Regions from separate parts of the Mesorhizobium sp. P2_E10 genome, predicted to be linked through region 1. Evidence: predicted binding sites of a transcription regulator. Region 1 holds the regulator's gene; each other region holds the start of a gene.
What was found. Region 1 encodes LexA, which represses DNA repair genes until DNA is damaged. Its sites were predicted from a motif close to TGTTCNNNNTGTGTTCNG; they were not measured.
Positions count from the first base shown of each region.

Region 2: a site for LexA is predicted at 2,492-2,509, ahead of AC1D0N_RS00705 (YifB family Mg chelatase-like AAA ATPase). Genes of this name have one in related genera too.
Region 3: a site for LexA is predicted at 2,489-2,506, ahead of recA (recombinase RecA). Genes of this name have one in related genera too.

Region 1 is NZ_JBFUEK010000007.1:246,756-251,730, forward strand. It holds gene AC1D0N_RS20595 (AMP-binding protein) at 1-1,598, shown strand, start outside; gene kynU (kynureninase) at 1,614-2,861, opposite strand; gene lexA (transcriptional repressor LexA) at 3,353-4,090, shown strand; gene AC1D0N_RS20610 (ComEC/Rec2 family competence protein) at 4,084-4,975, opposite strand, start outside.
Region 2 is NZ_JBFUEK010000001.1:129,575-134,549, forward strand. It holds gene AC1D0N_RS00700 (toll/interleukin-1 receptor domain-containing protein) at 1-779, opposite strand, end outside; gene AC1D0N_RS00705 (YifB family Mg chelatase-like AAA ATPase) at 865-2,397, opposite strand; gene AC1D0N_RS00710 (Ig-like domain-containing protein) at 2,703-4,208, shown strand; gene AC1D0N_RS00715 (cupin domain-containing protein) at 4,536-4,916, shown strand; gene gshB (glutathione synthase) at 4,921-4,975, opposite strand, start outside.
Region 3 is NZ_JBFUEK010000002.1:715,488-720,462, reverse strand. It holds gene alaS (alanine--tRNA ligase) at 1-1,049, opposite strand, end outside; gene recA (recombinase RecA) at 1,330-2,430, opposite strand; gene AC1D0N_RS08220 (carbohydrate kinase family protein) at 2,713-3,657, shown strand; gene AC1D0N_RS08215 (pseudouridine-5'-phosphate glycosidase) at 3,707-4,624, shown strand; gene AC1D0N_RS08210 (TfoX/Sxy family protein) at 4,629-4,952, opposite strand.

The DNA of each region.
Region 1 (4,975 bases):
CATTTACCCGCGACAATCTTCCGCCGCAGGAGCAATGGCCAAACTTCCTGCTCGACGGCTTTGCCTATCCCGATTTTCTCAATGCCGGGGTCGAACTGACCGACAGGCTGGTCGAAAAAGGCCTTGGCGACCATACGGCGCTGATCGGCAATGGCCGCCGCCGCACCTACAAGGAACTGTCCGACTGGACGAACCGTCTGGCGCACGCGCTGGTCGAGAATTTTGGCGTCAGGCCGGGCAACCGGGTGCTGATCCGCTCGGCCAACAATCCGGCCATGGTCGCCTGCTGGCTGGCCGCCACCAAGGCGGGTGCGGTCGTCGTCAACACCATGCCGATGCTGCGCGCCGGCGAGTTGGCCAAGATCGTCGACAAGGCGGAGATAACCCTGGCGCTGTGCGATGTCAGGCTGATGGACGAGATGGCGGCTTGCGCCAGGGACAGCCAGTTCCTGAAGCAGGTCGTGGGCTTCGACGGCACCGCCAACCATGATGCCGAACTCGATCGCGCGGCGCTCGACAAGCCGGTCGTTTTTGCCGCGGTGAAGACCGGCCGCGACGACGTCGCCCTGCTCGGCTTCACCTCCGGCACGACCGGCGTGCCGAAAGCGACGATGCATTTTCACCGCGACCTGCTGATCATCGCCGACGCCTATGCGCGCGAAATCCTCGAGGTGACGCCGGACGATATCTTTGTCGGCTCACCGCCGCTCGCCTTCACCTTCGGTCTCGGCGGGCTCGCGATCTTCCCGCTGCGCTTCGGCGCCGCCGCGACCTTGCTCGAACAGGCGACGCCGCCCAACATGGTCAACATCATCGAGACCTACAGGGCGACCATCTCGTTCACCGCGCCGACCGCCTATCGGGCGATGCTGAAGGCGATGGATGAAGGCGCCGACCTGTCGTCGCTGCGCGTCGCCGTTTCGGCCGGCGAGACGTTGCCGGCGCCGGTTTTCGAGGAATGGACGCAGAAGACCGGCAAGCCGATCCTCGACGGCATCGGCGCCACCGAAATGCTGCACATCTTCATCTCCAACCGTTTTGGTGACATGAAACCGGCTTCAACCGGAAAACCCGTTGGCGGTTATGAGGCGCGCATCGTCGACGACGAAATGCGCGAAGTGCCGCGCGGCACGACAGGCAGGTTGGCGGTGCGCGGCCCCACAGGTTGCCGCTACATGGCCGATATCAGGCAGAAGGAGTATGTCCGCGACGGCTGGAACCTCACCGGCGACACCTTTCTGCAGGATGAAGACGGTTTCTTCCACTTTGCTGCCCGCTCCGACGACATGATCGTCAGCGCCGGGTACAACATTGCCGGGCCGGAGGTCGAGGCGGCGCTGCTTTCGCATGCCGACGTCGCCGAATGCGCGGTGATCGGCGCCGAAGATATCGAACGCGGCCAGATCGTCGAAGCCCATATCGTGCTGGTGCAAGGCGTCTCAGCAAACCAGGAAACCGTCAAACGCCTGCAGGACCACGTCAAGGCAACGATCGCGCCTTACAAATACCCGCGCTCGGTGAAATTCGTCGACGCCTTGCCCAAGACGCAGACCGGCAAGATCCAGCGTTTCCGGCTGCGCGCGCCGAAAGGCGTTTGATACCAGCGCTCCCGATCAGGTGACAGCCGTCTTGACGGCGAAGCGCGCGTCCCTCCAGGCGCCGGTGCGCAGGATATCTTCGAGCACCTCGACCGCCTGCCAGACATCGGCATAACCGACATAGAGCGGGGTGAAGCCGAAGCGCATGGTCGAAGGCGCGCGGAAATCGCCGATCACGCCACGCTCGATCAGCGCCCGCATGATCTGGTAGCCATGCTCGTGCGCGAACGAAATCTGGCTGCCGCGTTTATTGCCGTCGCGGGTGCTTTCCAGCGTCAGCCCGTAAGCGCCGCACTTGGCCTCGACGAGTTCGATGAACAGGTCGGCCAGCGCAATGCTCTTGCTTCGCACCGCCGCCATGTCGACATCGCTCCAGATGTCGAGCGCGCCCTTCAGCGTGCGCATCGACAGCACCGGCTGCGTGCCGCACAGAAACCGCCGGATGCCAATGCCGGCGGCATAGCCCGGCTCGAAGGCGAAGGGCCTTGCATGGCCCCACCAGCCGGTGAGCGGCTGCTGGATGTCGGCAAGGTGGCGCTCGGCCGCATAGATGAAGGCAGGGGCGCCCGGGCCGCCATTCAGATATTTGTAGGTGCAGCCGACGGCGAAGTCGGCGTTTGCATTGTCCAGTTCGACTGGCATCGCACCGGCGGTGTGGCAGAGATCCCAGACGATCAGCGCCCCGGCATCCTGAGCCTTGCGCGTCAGCGCCGGCATGTCGCGCAACTCGCCGGACTTGTAGTTGACGTGGTTGACCAACACCACGGCGGTGCGTTCGTCGATCAGCCCTTCGATATCAGGCGCGTCGAAACCCGAAAGGCGCAGCTGAGTGTTCTTTCGCGTCGAGACCACGCCTTCGGCCATGTAGAGGTCGGTCGGGAAACTGTCACCCTCGGCGACGATGACCGGCCGCTCCGGCCGCATCGCCATCGCGGCGTGCAGCAGCTTGTAAATGTTGACCGAGGTCGTGTCGCAGACCACCGTCTGGCCGGCGGCGGCGCCGATCAGGCGCCCAAGCTGGTCACCGAGCTCGAGCGGCATGTCGAACCAGCCGGCCGTGTTCCAGGCGCGGATCAGGTCATGCGCCCATTCCTCGGTCGCCGCCTTGCGCAACTCGTCGAAAGCGGCATGCGAGGCGGCTCCCAGCGAATTGCCGTCGAGATAGATCACTCCTTGCGGCAGCACAAAGCGGTCGCGCATGGCGCGCAGCGGATCCGCGGCATCCATCGCCTCGATGGCCGCCAGATCGGGAATTCCTGTCATGGTTTGTCTACTCCCCCAACATTCGACGCAACGCCGGAACGACGGCATCCATCGGTCACCAGCGCTTTTCCACCACCTGGCATCGCGCGGCAAGGTTCCACCGATGACAAGCTGTCCGACCAGGTGCTGAAAATCAGGAGCCAAACCTGCCCAAGGTTGGCGTTTTGACTTCGTTTCGTTCACGGTGCATTAACCAAATCGCCCCGTCGATATGGCTGCAATAGCGTGCCCTCTTTGCCGGCTGACGGCCGATGCAAGTGCCGCCTTGCGGGAGCCCGGAGGCGGCAAACGACAGCAGAATCAAGGCGATGAGGCTCGTTCCGGTGAAAGCGGGCGACGCCGTTGGCGCGGCGGCATTGTTTCCAGAGCCCTAACATATTCATTAAACTTTAAACGGTTGCGGAACACAACTGGAACAGATAGTGTTTGTTCTGGGTTTGTTTTTCTGATTCTGGTTCGAAATCTCTGGTTCGAAACCCTTGGGGGCCGCCATGCTGACGCGCAAGCAACATGAACTTCTGATGTTCATCCATGAGCGACTGAAGGAGAGCGGCATTCCGCCGTCGTTTGACGAGATGAAGGAAGCGCTGGACCTTGCCTCCAAGTCAGGCATTCACCGGCTGATCACGGCGCTAGAAGAACGCGGCTTCATTCGCCGGCTACCCAACCGTGCCCGCGCCCTGGAAGTGCTGCGGCTGCCGGACTCGATCGCGCCCGGCCTCAACGCAGCGCGCAAATTCTCGCCGAGCGTTATCCAGGGCAGTCTTGGACAAGGCGGCCTCGGGCGGCAAATCAAGCCAGCGCCTTCGCGCATGCCTTCGGCCGGCAATGACGACGATGTGGTCGCCGCCGTGTCGATCCCGGTGATGGGACGCATTGCCGCCGGTGTGCCGATCGACGCCATCCAGCACCAGACGCATTCGATCTCGGTGCCACCGGACATGATCATGGGCGGCGAACACTATGCACTGGAGGTGAAGGGCGATTCGATGATCGAGGCCGGCATTTTCGATGGCGACACGGTCATCATCCGCAACGCCGATACCGCCAGCCCGGGCGAGATCATCGTGGCGCTGGTCGATGACGAGGAAGCAACGCTGAAGCGGTTCCGCCGCAAGGGCGCCTCGATCGCGCTCGAGGCCGCCAATCCGGCCTATGAGACCCGCATTTTCGGCCCGGACCGGGTCAAGGTGCAAGGCAAGTTGGTCGGGCTGATCCGCCGTTACTGAGCCGGCTTGACGGCTGATTTTTCGGGCTTCTTGTAGGGCGGTAGCCCCCTCGCTTCGCGAGAGAATTTTCGTTGGACGTGCCAGGGGCGGTATGGCTTGTCGACGGCAAAGTCGATCTCTGCCGGCCTGATCGCCGATTGCGGATCGAAGAAGATGGCTGCGCTGCCCGAACGGGCAAGTTGTCGCTTGTTGACGACAAGGACCAGCGGATCGCGGCAAGGGTCATGGGCGGTGGCGTCGTCGATGACAATCAGGGTCGCGAAAGAGCAGGCTTTCCACGCGTTCTTGCGGTCTTCGACATAGGCGACGATCGCGCCGGAGGGATGCCGTGCAAGGCACAGCCCGGCTTTGCAATAGAAGGGCGAGCCTGGCGGCAATTCGGTCGGGTCGGCAATATCGAATTGTTCGCTGCTGTTGTCGAACGTCTCGGGCTCGACGATGGTTTCGGACTTTAGGGCGCGCTTCCAGTTGTCGGTCGTGAATTCGTTCGAACGCGCCCGGTTGAGGGCCAGCTCACCGCCGCCAATCGGCAGCGCAACCAGATGGGCGTCTTCGGAAATCAGCACGTCGGGCGTGCGTGTGTCGGAAATCGTCAGCAGGCCTGCGAGTGCAAATGGCAGTGCTGCCAGCCGAAGCCATGTCGTCGCCATGGTGGCGATGATCAGCGCGATGGTCGTCAGAAACACCGATTTGAGCGAGATCAACCCGACCGCATCGATCGGCGAGCGCTCCGAAATCCATGCCGACAGGGCGATCATCGCCGTCAGCCCCTTGCCCATCAAATACAGTGGTATTCCATCGGCGCCAAACGGCATCGCAAGGGCGCTGATCACGGCCAAAAGCATGACGACGGAGACGATCGGCATGATGGCCAGATTGGCGAAC
Region 2 (4,975 bases), on a different contig from region 1:
ATCCAATGGCTAAGGCACGATAATATGAGTTCTGCCTGTTGATCGGGAGATGTCGGAAAATGATCTCGAAGATCCGCAATCCTAGCCAAGGAGAGGCCATTCGAGAGGTCGGCCATTACCGCTAGATATAGGTCAACAGCTTCGGCCGAATCAGATAGATCGAAATGCACAATATTTCTTCGTAACGCCGGATAGTGACCCTTCAAGAGATTTCTTGTAAAGCTACGCCGGCCAAGGCCGGTAAATCCGCTTACAAACATCGCGTTTACAGGGCGTCCAGATTTCGCTATCCGACTATTTATATCGATTATAGTTCTGCGCTCTTCATCCTCCCGACCATAGTAGTATTCAGGTGAGATTAACTCCTTGGAGTGTAAAAAATCTCCCGCAAGCCGTCTGATTTCTCTGCCAACGTCCGCGACAGTATATTCCTTAGGTATCGCAAAATATTGTTGCATCCAGGAGGGTGCGTCTCGAAAAGACGCACCTTGAATTGGCCAAACAAGTACCTGCAGGTCCTTGTCTCGGATCTTTTTATGTCTTGCGCAATCAGCCTCAAAGAATGAAAAACAATTCTCTGGTACGCCGGGAGATATAACGAATACAAAGACAGCGGCCTCTTCAACGGCTGTCTGCATCTCGCTTAAGTTATTGTTACCTGCATTCATAGAGCGAACGTCGAGGAATGCTCGCGAGCGGTCAAGAACTCTGTGAAGTTCTTGTACTATCGGCGCGTCACCCGACCAATGCGATAGGAACACAAGACCTTGACCGACCATCTCTTCCCTCGACGCATTTGACTGATGATGTCGCGTAAGTGCACGATTCGACTGCTGTAGAAGTAATATGCGACAGCCTTGGAGTCTACGCCGCCTGCGCGACCCGCTCCGACATCATGCGGTAGGAAATCGCCTCGGCCAGATGGATGCGGCCGACGGTCTCGCTGGCTTCGAGGTCGGCCAGCGTGCGCGCGACCTTCAGCACCCGGTGATAGGCACGCGCCGAAAAGCCGAGTTTCTCGCTGGCATCTTTCAGCAGCGACAGCCCAGCGGCATCCGGCATGGCGATCTCCTCGATGACGGAAGGCGAGCAATGCGCGTTGGTGGTGGCGAGGGTAGCGCCCAGCCGCTCGAAACGCTCGCGCTGGATGGTGCGGGCGCGGGCGACGCGCAGCGCCACGGCAGCACTCTTCTCCGCCCGGTCCGGCCGGATCAGATCGCTGGCCGAGACCGCCGGCACCTCGATGCGGAGATCGATGCGGTCGAGCAGCGGGCCGGAAATGCGCGCCTGGTAGTCGGTGCGGCAGCGCTCGCCGCGCAGGCAGCGATAGCCGGGCTCGCCGGCCATGCCGCAGCGGCACGGGTTCATCGCCGCCACCAGCTGGATGCGCGCCGGATAGGTGACGCGGTGGTTGGCGCGCGCGATCATGCAGTCGCCGGTCTCCAGCGGCTGGCGCAGCGCATCAAGCGTCTGCGGCGTGAATTCGGGAAACTCGTCGAGAAACAGCACGCCGTGATGCGCGAGCGACACCTCGCCCGGCCGTGCCCTGAGGCCACCGCCGACCATCGCCGCCATCGAGGCCGAATGGTGCGGGGCGCGGAACGGCCGCCGGTCGGTCAGCTTGCCCTCGCCGAGTTCTCCTGCCACCGAGGCGATCATCGAGACTTCCAAAAGCTCCTTCGGCGCCAGCGGCGGCAGGATCGACGGCAGCCGCTGCGCCAGCATCGATTTGCCCGAGCCTGGAGGGCCGACCATCAGCAGGTTGTGGCCGCCGGCCGCCGCCACTTCCAGGGCTCGCTTGGCGGTCTCCTGGCCCTTGATGTCGGAGAGGTCGGGCAGGTCGCGCGCCGAGGCATGGATGCCGGCCTCCGGTCGCGACAGCACCTGCGTGCCGCGAAAATGATTGGCGATCGCGATCAGGCTGCCCGGCGCCAGAATGTCGAAATCCTTGCCCGCCCAGGCCGCTTCCGGTCCGCAGCCGAACGGGCAGATCAGGCCTTTCCCCTCGGCATTGGCGCCGATCGCCGCCGGCAGCGCGCCGGCCACCGTGGCAATGGTGCCGTCGAGCGACAATTCGCCAAGCACGACATAGCCGGCCAGCATGTCGCCTGGAATGGCGCCAAGTGCGGCCATCAGGCCGAGCGCGATGGGGAGGTCGTAGTGGCTGCCTTCCTTGGGCAGGTCGGCCGGCGCCAGATTGACCGTCACCTTCTTCGACGGCATCGACAGGCCCGACGCATGGAGTGCCGCCTGCACCCGCTCGCGGCTTTCGGCCACTGCCTTGTCGGCCAGGCCGACGATATGCATGTTGACCTTGCCCGGCGCGATCATCACCTGGACATCGACCGGCACGGCCTCGATGCCCTGGAAAGCCACCGTGCGAACCCGCGCCACCATCTTTGCTCTGCCCCCGGACCTGACTCGCTCTAAGCCAGTGCAATCAGGCCGTGAGCGACGTCAGACAAGACAAGCACAGATTTCTGAATTGATCAAGAACATTACAGGAACATAGGGTCGCTGTCGCCTCCCGACGAATGTCACGGCAGTGCGCAGAACTCCATAGAACTGTCCCCGTCCGAGACGGAATTAACCACATGGAGAAAGGCGAAGGGGTTTGTCACCGATCCGGCCCGCATACCATGTTATGTTGGAATCGGGGGACATCCGCAGAGCGTCCAGGCGCAAAGGCGAGGAAGACAAGGATGCCGACCTTAAGCAATGGCAGTGAACTCACCGTATGGAAAGAACCCGACAATCCCAATCCAAGCCCTAACGCGGTCCTTTTCAGCATTGCGGAAACCGACGGCGATGTCATCGGACCGATAGGGGCAAAGCCGGATTTCCCGTTCGGTGGGATCGATCTGGCTTCGGTCGATGTCTTCGAAGGCTTCTTTACCATCACCAGCTTCACCCATGAGGGCAGGACCGAGACCTGGACGACGGTGGAAACGCAGGTCTTCGACAATGAAGGCAATTTCATCCGCACCGTGTCCGACCAGGCGGCCTTCCTGTCGGCCCGGATCGTCTCGGTCAACGCCGCCAACCCAGACACAATCACGGTGACATGGATCGGGGCGAACGACTATTTCGGCGGCGAAAACACGCAGTACGGCCTGCATCGGATCATCCTGGAAGACGGTACGCTTCAGCCCGACACCTTCGTCAATCATGCGCCCACGGCCGCCAATCTGAATGTGTCGGTTTCGCAGGGGCAATTTCTCGACGACGTCAAATTCAGCGTGGCCGATGCCGACTACGATCTCTTGAGCTTTGTCGTCCTGGACGGACCGGATCACGGCAGTTTTGAGCAGAGCACGCGTTTCGACGGCAACTACTACCCGTTTCACCAAGGTCACGTCGGCACCAGCCTGCATTATCACACAGACTTTCTGAGCGGAAATCTGTTCGACTACACGCCCGAGGCCGGCTTCGTCGGCACCGACAGCTTTACGGTCTACGCCACGGACGGCCAGGGCAACAGCAATGTGGCGACGATCACGATCACGGTCACACCACCGGCCGAATCCATCACGCTGACCGACGCCACGAACATCGTGAGCTATGGAAACTACGATCGTGCGGTGATCATCGACGGGCTGGGTGGTGGCGACCGCATCACCGGCACCTCGTTCAACGATACACTCGACGGTGGTGCCGGCCACGACCAGCTGTTCGGCGGTGCCGGCGCCGACACGATCATCGGCGGCGCTGGGACCGACTGGCTGAAGGGCGACGCCGGCAATGACGAGATCAGCGGCGGTGCGGGCACCGACGGCATTCGCGGTGACGCGGGCGACGATTTCCTCGATGGCGGCGCCGGCTCCGACGACCTGCGGGGCGGCGCTGGCGACGACATCCTCAATGGCGGTGTCGGCCGCGACCGGCTGGCCGGCGACGCCGGCAGGGATGTCTTCGTGTTCGACGCGCTTGGACCGGCGAATTACGACAGCATCGCCGACTTCAATGCGCAAGATGATGTGTTCCGGCTGGACAGCTCCGTATTCGTCGGGCTGTCGGCCGGCCCGCTTTTCGGCGCGGTCTTCGCGATAGGCAAGACGGCCATCGATGACAGCGACCACATCATTTACGACGACGCGACAGGCGATCTGCTGTTCGACGTGGACGGGGCGGGCGGCGCGGCGGCCGTCAAGTTCGCCGCCGTAAGTCCGGGCACATGGCTTACCGCGGACGATTTCTTCGTGATCTAGACGCTGTGGGGCGGCAATGCAGCGCCCTGCGCCGGCCATTCTCCGGCAGCTTAAGCGCCGCCTAATGTATGGAAACGTGCGGTGTCCGTTTGAAGAACCAACCGTGATTTCACAAAAGACGGCTACGCCTTTTGGTGGCTGATCTACCACAATCGCCTAGCGCCCTCGCACCTCGAAGGCCACGCGCCGAACTGAGGCGTCAGAGCCAAGGAGTCGATATCGCTATTTTAGCAATCGCTTATAGATTGGCTCCAAACGTGATATGAATCCGGCCGCGGTTCCGACAATCGCAGCGTCAGGCTCCGCGTCAAGCGTAGGGAGGATGACATGGCCGAAGGTGCAATGAACGTCACGAAACTGGCATCCAAGTCTCACAACAACCCGGATGAAGTTCGCTCGCCCAACAAGACACGCGTCGAAGTGGTGCGGCTTCCCGGCTTTACACTCGGGCGGCTCAACATGGAGCCAGGATGGAAATGGTCCGAATGTGTAAAGCCGGTCGTCAAGACGGACAGCTGTCAGGTCTCGCATGTCGGCTACGTCGTGTCCGGAACCATCACCGTCAAGATGAATGACGGCACCCAGAAAACGTTCGAGCAGGGCACGTCCTATACAATTCCGCCCGGCCACGACGCCTGGGTGGAAGGCAAAGAGCGGTTCGTGTGCATCGAAGTCATGAGCGCCGAGCAGTACGCCAAACCGGCTTAGGGTCCTATTTTCTCCGTTTGTCCTCGACCGCGTCCCAGAACAGGCTGGCGATATCGGCG
Region 3 (4,975 bases), on a different contig from region 1:
TCTGATATCAATTGTTCGCCACGCACCAGTTCCGGATAGGCCTGACCCATCTCGCGCACCAGCGCCGGCACCAGGCGCCACATTAGCGGATCATGGGCGCCGAGCAACTGCGCATGGCGCATGGCGCGGCGCATGATGCGGCGCAGAACGTAGCCACGGCCTTCGTTCGACGGCAGCACGCCGTCGGCCACCAGGAACGAGGACGAACGCAGATGATCGGCAATGACGCGGAAGGATGCGACCGTCTCCTTGTCTGGACCGCGCCCGATGGCGGACGACGCCGCATCGATCAGATGCTTGAACAGATCGGTTTCAAAGACGCTTTCCACCCCTTGCAGGATGGATGCCATGCGCTCCAGGCCCATGCCGGTATCGATCGACGGACGCGGCAGGTCGATGCGCTCCTGCTTCGTCACCTGCTCATACTGCATGAAGACGAGGTTCCAGAATTCGAGGAAGCGGTCGCCATCCTCTTCCGGGCTGCCGGGAGGGCCGCCCCAGATGTGCTCGCCGCGGTCGATGAAGATCTCCGAGCACGGCCCGCACGGTCCGGTGTCGCCCATCGCCCAGAAATTGTCCGAGGTCGCGATGCGAATGATGCGATCGTCGGAGAAGCCGGCGATCTTCTTCCAGAAGCCGGCCGCCTCATCGTCCGTGTGGTAGACGGTGACCAGCAGCTTGTCCTTGTCCAGCCCGAACTCCTTGGTGATCAGGTTCCAGGCAAGCTCGATGGCGCGCTCCTTGAAATAATCGCCAAAGGAGAAATTGCCGAGCATCTCGAAGAAGGTCAGATGGCGCGCGGTGTAGCCGACATTGTCGAGGTCGTTGTGCTTGCCACCGGCGCGAACGCTCTTCTGGGCGGTCGAGGCGCGCGAATAGGGCCGCTTCTCGAGACCGGTGAAGACATTCTTGAACTGCACCATGCCGGCATTGGTAAACATCAGCGTCGGATCGTTGCGCGGCACCAGCGGGCTCGACGCGACGATCTCGTGACCCTCCTTGCGGAAGTAGTCGAGAAATGTCGACCGGATCTCGTTCACGCCACTCATGAATGCTGCCTTTTCTAGGAGAGCCGCCGGTCGGCCCGGCGGAAAATAGATTTTTGCCCTTGGAGGACGGACTTGGCCTTTTAGCGGTCACACCGCAGCCTGTCCAGAAACACGGGATTGGTCCAAATCGCGGGCTTCGCGGGCCAGCCGAACCAGCCCTGCGGCGCCGCCCCAAACACAAAACCGCCGGCTCAAGGCCGGCGGTTTGAAACGCATCGATACGCAAACTCAATCGGGATACGCGAACTCAAGAAGAACTCGGGCAGTGATTGCCCGCATCCTACATGGCGCCGGATTCTTCCTCGAAGCCGTCGTCTTCGCCACGTTCAGGGCCGCCATTTTCGAGGAATTTCTCGGCGATCAGCCCGGCATTCTGCCGCAGCGCCAACTCGATCTCGCGTGCCGTGTCGGGATTGTCGCGCAGGAACAGTTTTGCATTCTCGCGGCCTTGGCCGAGACGCTGCGAATTGTAGGAGAACCAGGCGCCTGACTTTTCGACCACGCCGGCTTTGACGCCGAGATCGACCAGCTCACCGGTCTTGGACACGCCTTCGCCATACATGATGTCGAATTCGACCACCTTGAAGGGCGGTGCCAGCTTGTTCTTGACCACCTTGACGCGGGTCTGGTTGCCGACGACCTCGTCGCGGTCCTTGACCGAACCGATGCGGCGGATGTCGAGACGCACCGAAGCGTAGAATTTCAGCGCGTTGCCGCCGGTCGTGGTCTCGGGCGAACCGAACATGACGCCGATCTTCATGCGGATCTGGTTGATGAAGATGACCATGGTGTTGGAGCGCGAGATCGAGGCGGTCAGCTTGCGCAGCGCCTGGCTCATCAGGCGAGCCTGCAGGCCGGGCAGCGAATCGCCCATCTCGCCCTCGATTTCAGCGCGCGGCGTCAGCGCCGCCACCGAATCGACCACCAGCACGTCGATGGCGCCGGAGCGCACCAGCGTGTCGCAGATTTCCAGCGCCTGCTCGCCGGTGTCTGGCTGCGAGATCAGCAGATTTTCGAGATCGACGCCAAGCTTGCGGGCATAGACCGGATCAAGCGCGTGCTCGGCATCGACGAAGGCACAGATGCCGCCCTTCTTCTGGGCTTCGGCCACTGTGTGCAGGGCCAGCGTCGTCTTGCCCGAGCTTTCTGGCCCATAAATCTCGACGATGCGGCCGCGCGGCAGGCCGCCGACGCCAAGCGCGATGTCGAGGCCAAGCGAACCCGTCGGCACAGTTTCGATCTCGACGACCTGCTCGTTGGCGCCGAGCCGCATGATCGAGCCCTTGCCGAAGGCACGCTCGATTTGCGACAGCGCCGCATCCAGAGCCTTTGATTTGTCCACCGCTTTGTCCTCTACAAGCCGCAAAGAATTCTGAGCCATGATACATCACCCCTTGGTCGTCAATGAAGGCCGGACAATCCGTAATCCCTGCCCAGTTTGTACCTTTTTTGTTCTTGTTTGGCAAGAGGGGTCAAATAGCTGAAAATCAATCAATATCCGGATTTGTTCTTTTTTTGTCTCACAATTCGGTTTGGCGATGCATCCAGCATTAGTCGAGGCCGGTTCCTTGTTTCGCCCCGCCGAATCGCTGCCTTGATCGTGAAGCCCAGTCGCACAGCCTAGCGCTTGTCCGAGACGAATAACAAAGGTCATATCGCCTTCATGGTGAAATCCGCAAAGATACTGGCCGTTGGCGGCGCCCATATCGACCGGCGCGGGCAGGTTTCGGGCCCATATGTGCCGGCGGCGTCCAACCCCGGCACAATGCGCGAGGATGTCGGCGGCGGCGTCTTCAACGCGCTGCGCAGCATCGTGCGGCGCGGCGTCTCGGCCTCGCTGCTCTCGGTGCGTGGCGGCGATGCGGCTGCCGACACGGTGTCTTCGGCCATCGCCAAGGCCGGCATTGCCGATCTGTCGGCGGTGTTCCTCGACCGCACGACGCCGAGCTACACTGCGCTGCTTGACCGCGACGGCGAGTTGATCGTCGGCTTTGCCGACATGGCGCTGTATGATTTGGCGTTTCCCAAGCAGATCCGCCGCTCCAAGGTGCGCGAGGTGATCGGCTCGGCCGATGCGGTCCTGTGCGATGCAAACCTGCCGTCGACGGCACTGGAACGGCTGGTGGCGTTGGCTGATGGCAAGCCGGTGTTCGCCATCGCCATCTCGCCGGCCAAGGTGGTGCGGCTGATGCCGGTGCTCGGCGGGCTGGCGTTGCTGTTCATGAACCGGCGCGAGGCGATAGCGCTGGCCGGCGCAAGCGCCGACACTACAGAGCAAGATCTCGTCGATGGCCTGAAGCGCGCCGGCCTCAAAAGCGCCGTGGTGACGGCGGGCGATGGCCCGGTGCTGGGCTTCGACGAAGCTGGCCTGTTCTCAATCGCGCCCCCAGCCCCCAGAAAGATCGCTGATGTCACCGGCGCCGGCGATGCACTGGCTGGCACAACGGTCGCCGCGCTGCTGCGCGGCGCGCCATTACGGGAAGCGCTACGCGAAGGTGTAGCAGCGGCGACGCTTGCCATCGAATGTGCCGACGCAGTGCCTGCCTTCACAGCGGCCAGTTTTGCCGAAGCGCTGGCCCTTGTGCCGGATACACAGGAAATGGCATGACACCGGCGAATTCATGTTTCTGGAGCGCTGCTCCAGATCGGAGATGACAATGACCCCGGAAACCGCCCGCCCGTTCATCGACATCCATCCGCCGGTGGCGCAGGCGCTGGCCGCCGGGCGCCCGGTGGTGGCGCTGGAAAGCACCATCATCACCCACGGCATGCCCTACCCCGACAATGGCGCCATGGCGGCCAATGTCGAGAAGATCATTGCCGATGGCGGCGCGGTGCCGGCGACGATCGCCGTGGTTGCCGGCCGCATCAAGATCGGCCTCTCCGACGGCGAGCGAGAGTCGCTGGCGATGACCGGCGACGCCATGAAGCTGTCGCGTGCCGACCTCGGCTTCGCGGTCGCCGAAGGACGCACCGGTGGCACCACGGTCGCCGCCACCATGATCGCGGCGCATATGGTCGGCATCAAGGTGTTTGCCACCGGCGGCATTGGCGGCGTCCACAAGGGCGCCGAGAAAAGCTTTGATATTTCCGCCGATCTCGACGAACTGGCGCGCACGCCGGTCATCGTCGTCTCGGCCGGCGCCAAGGCGATCCTGGACATCGAAAAGACGCTGGAAGTGCTGGAGACGCGCGGCGTGCCGGTGGTCGGCCACGGCTGCGAGACGATGCCGGCCTTCTGGTCGCGCCATTCGCCTTTCCGCGCGCCGCTGACCTTGCATGGCGCGGACGAGATCGCGCATTTCTACAAGACTCGGGCTGCACTGGGCTTGAGCGGCGGCATGCTGATCGCCAATCCGGTGCCTGAAGATCATGAGATCCCGGCCGAAGAGATGGCCGGCTACATCGAGGCGGCGCAGAAGGCCGCCGAGGCGCTGAACGTGACGGGCAAGGCGGTGACGCCGTTCCTGCTGGGGAAAATCCTCGAACTCACCGGCGGCAGGAGCCTGAAGACGAATATCGCGCTGGTCGAAAACAATGCACGGCTGGCGGCAAGGATCGCGAAAGCCCTCTAGGCGATTACTTGCCGGCGCGCCGTCCGGCCTCATACGCCCGGCGCGCCCAGACCGCCATCTCGTCGGGATCGTCGAAAGCGCTGTCGGGAATGCTCCAGTAAGGCATCGACACAAGCTTGCCGTGCCTGGAGCCAGTATAGGTCCATTGCTGGCAGCCGGCGGCTTCGAAGTCGGGGGCGCTTTGTTCGTCGGCCTTCAATTTCAATTCGCCGCGCAGCACGATGGCGACGATGACGCCGTCGCAATAGACGCCCTTGCCGCCGAACAGTTTTCGGATGCTGACCGGGCCTAGGCTTTCGAAAAGTTCTTCTATGCGTTCATTGTCCATGCCGCGATCATGTCACCGGGATT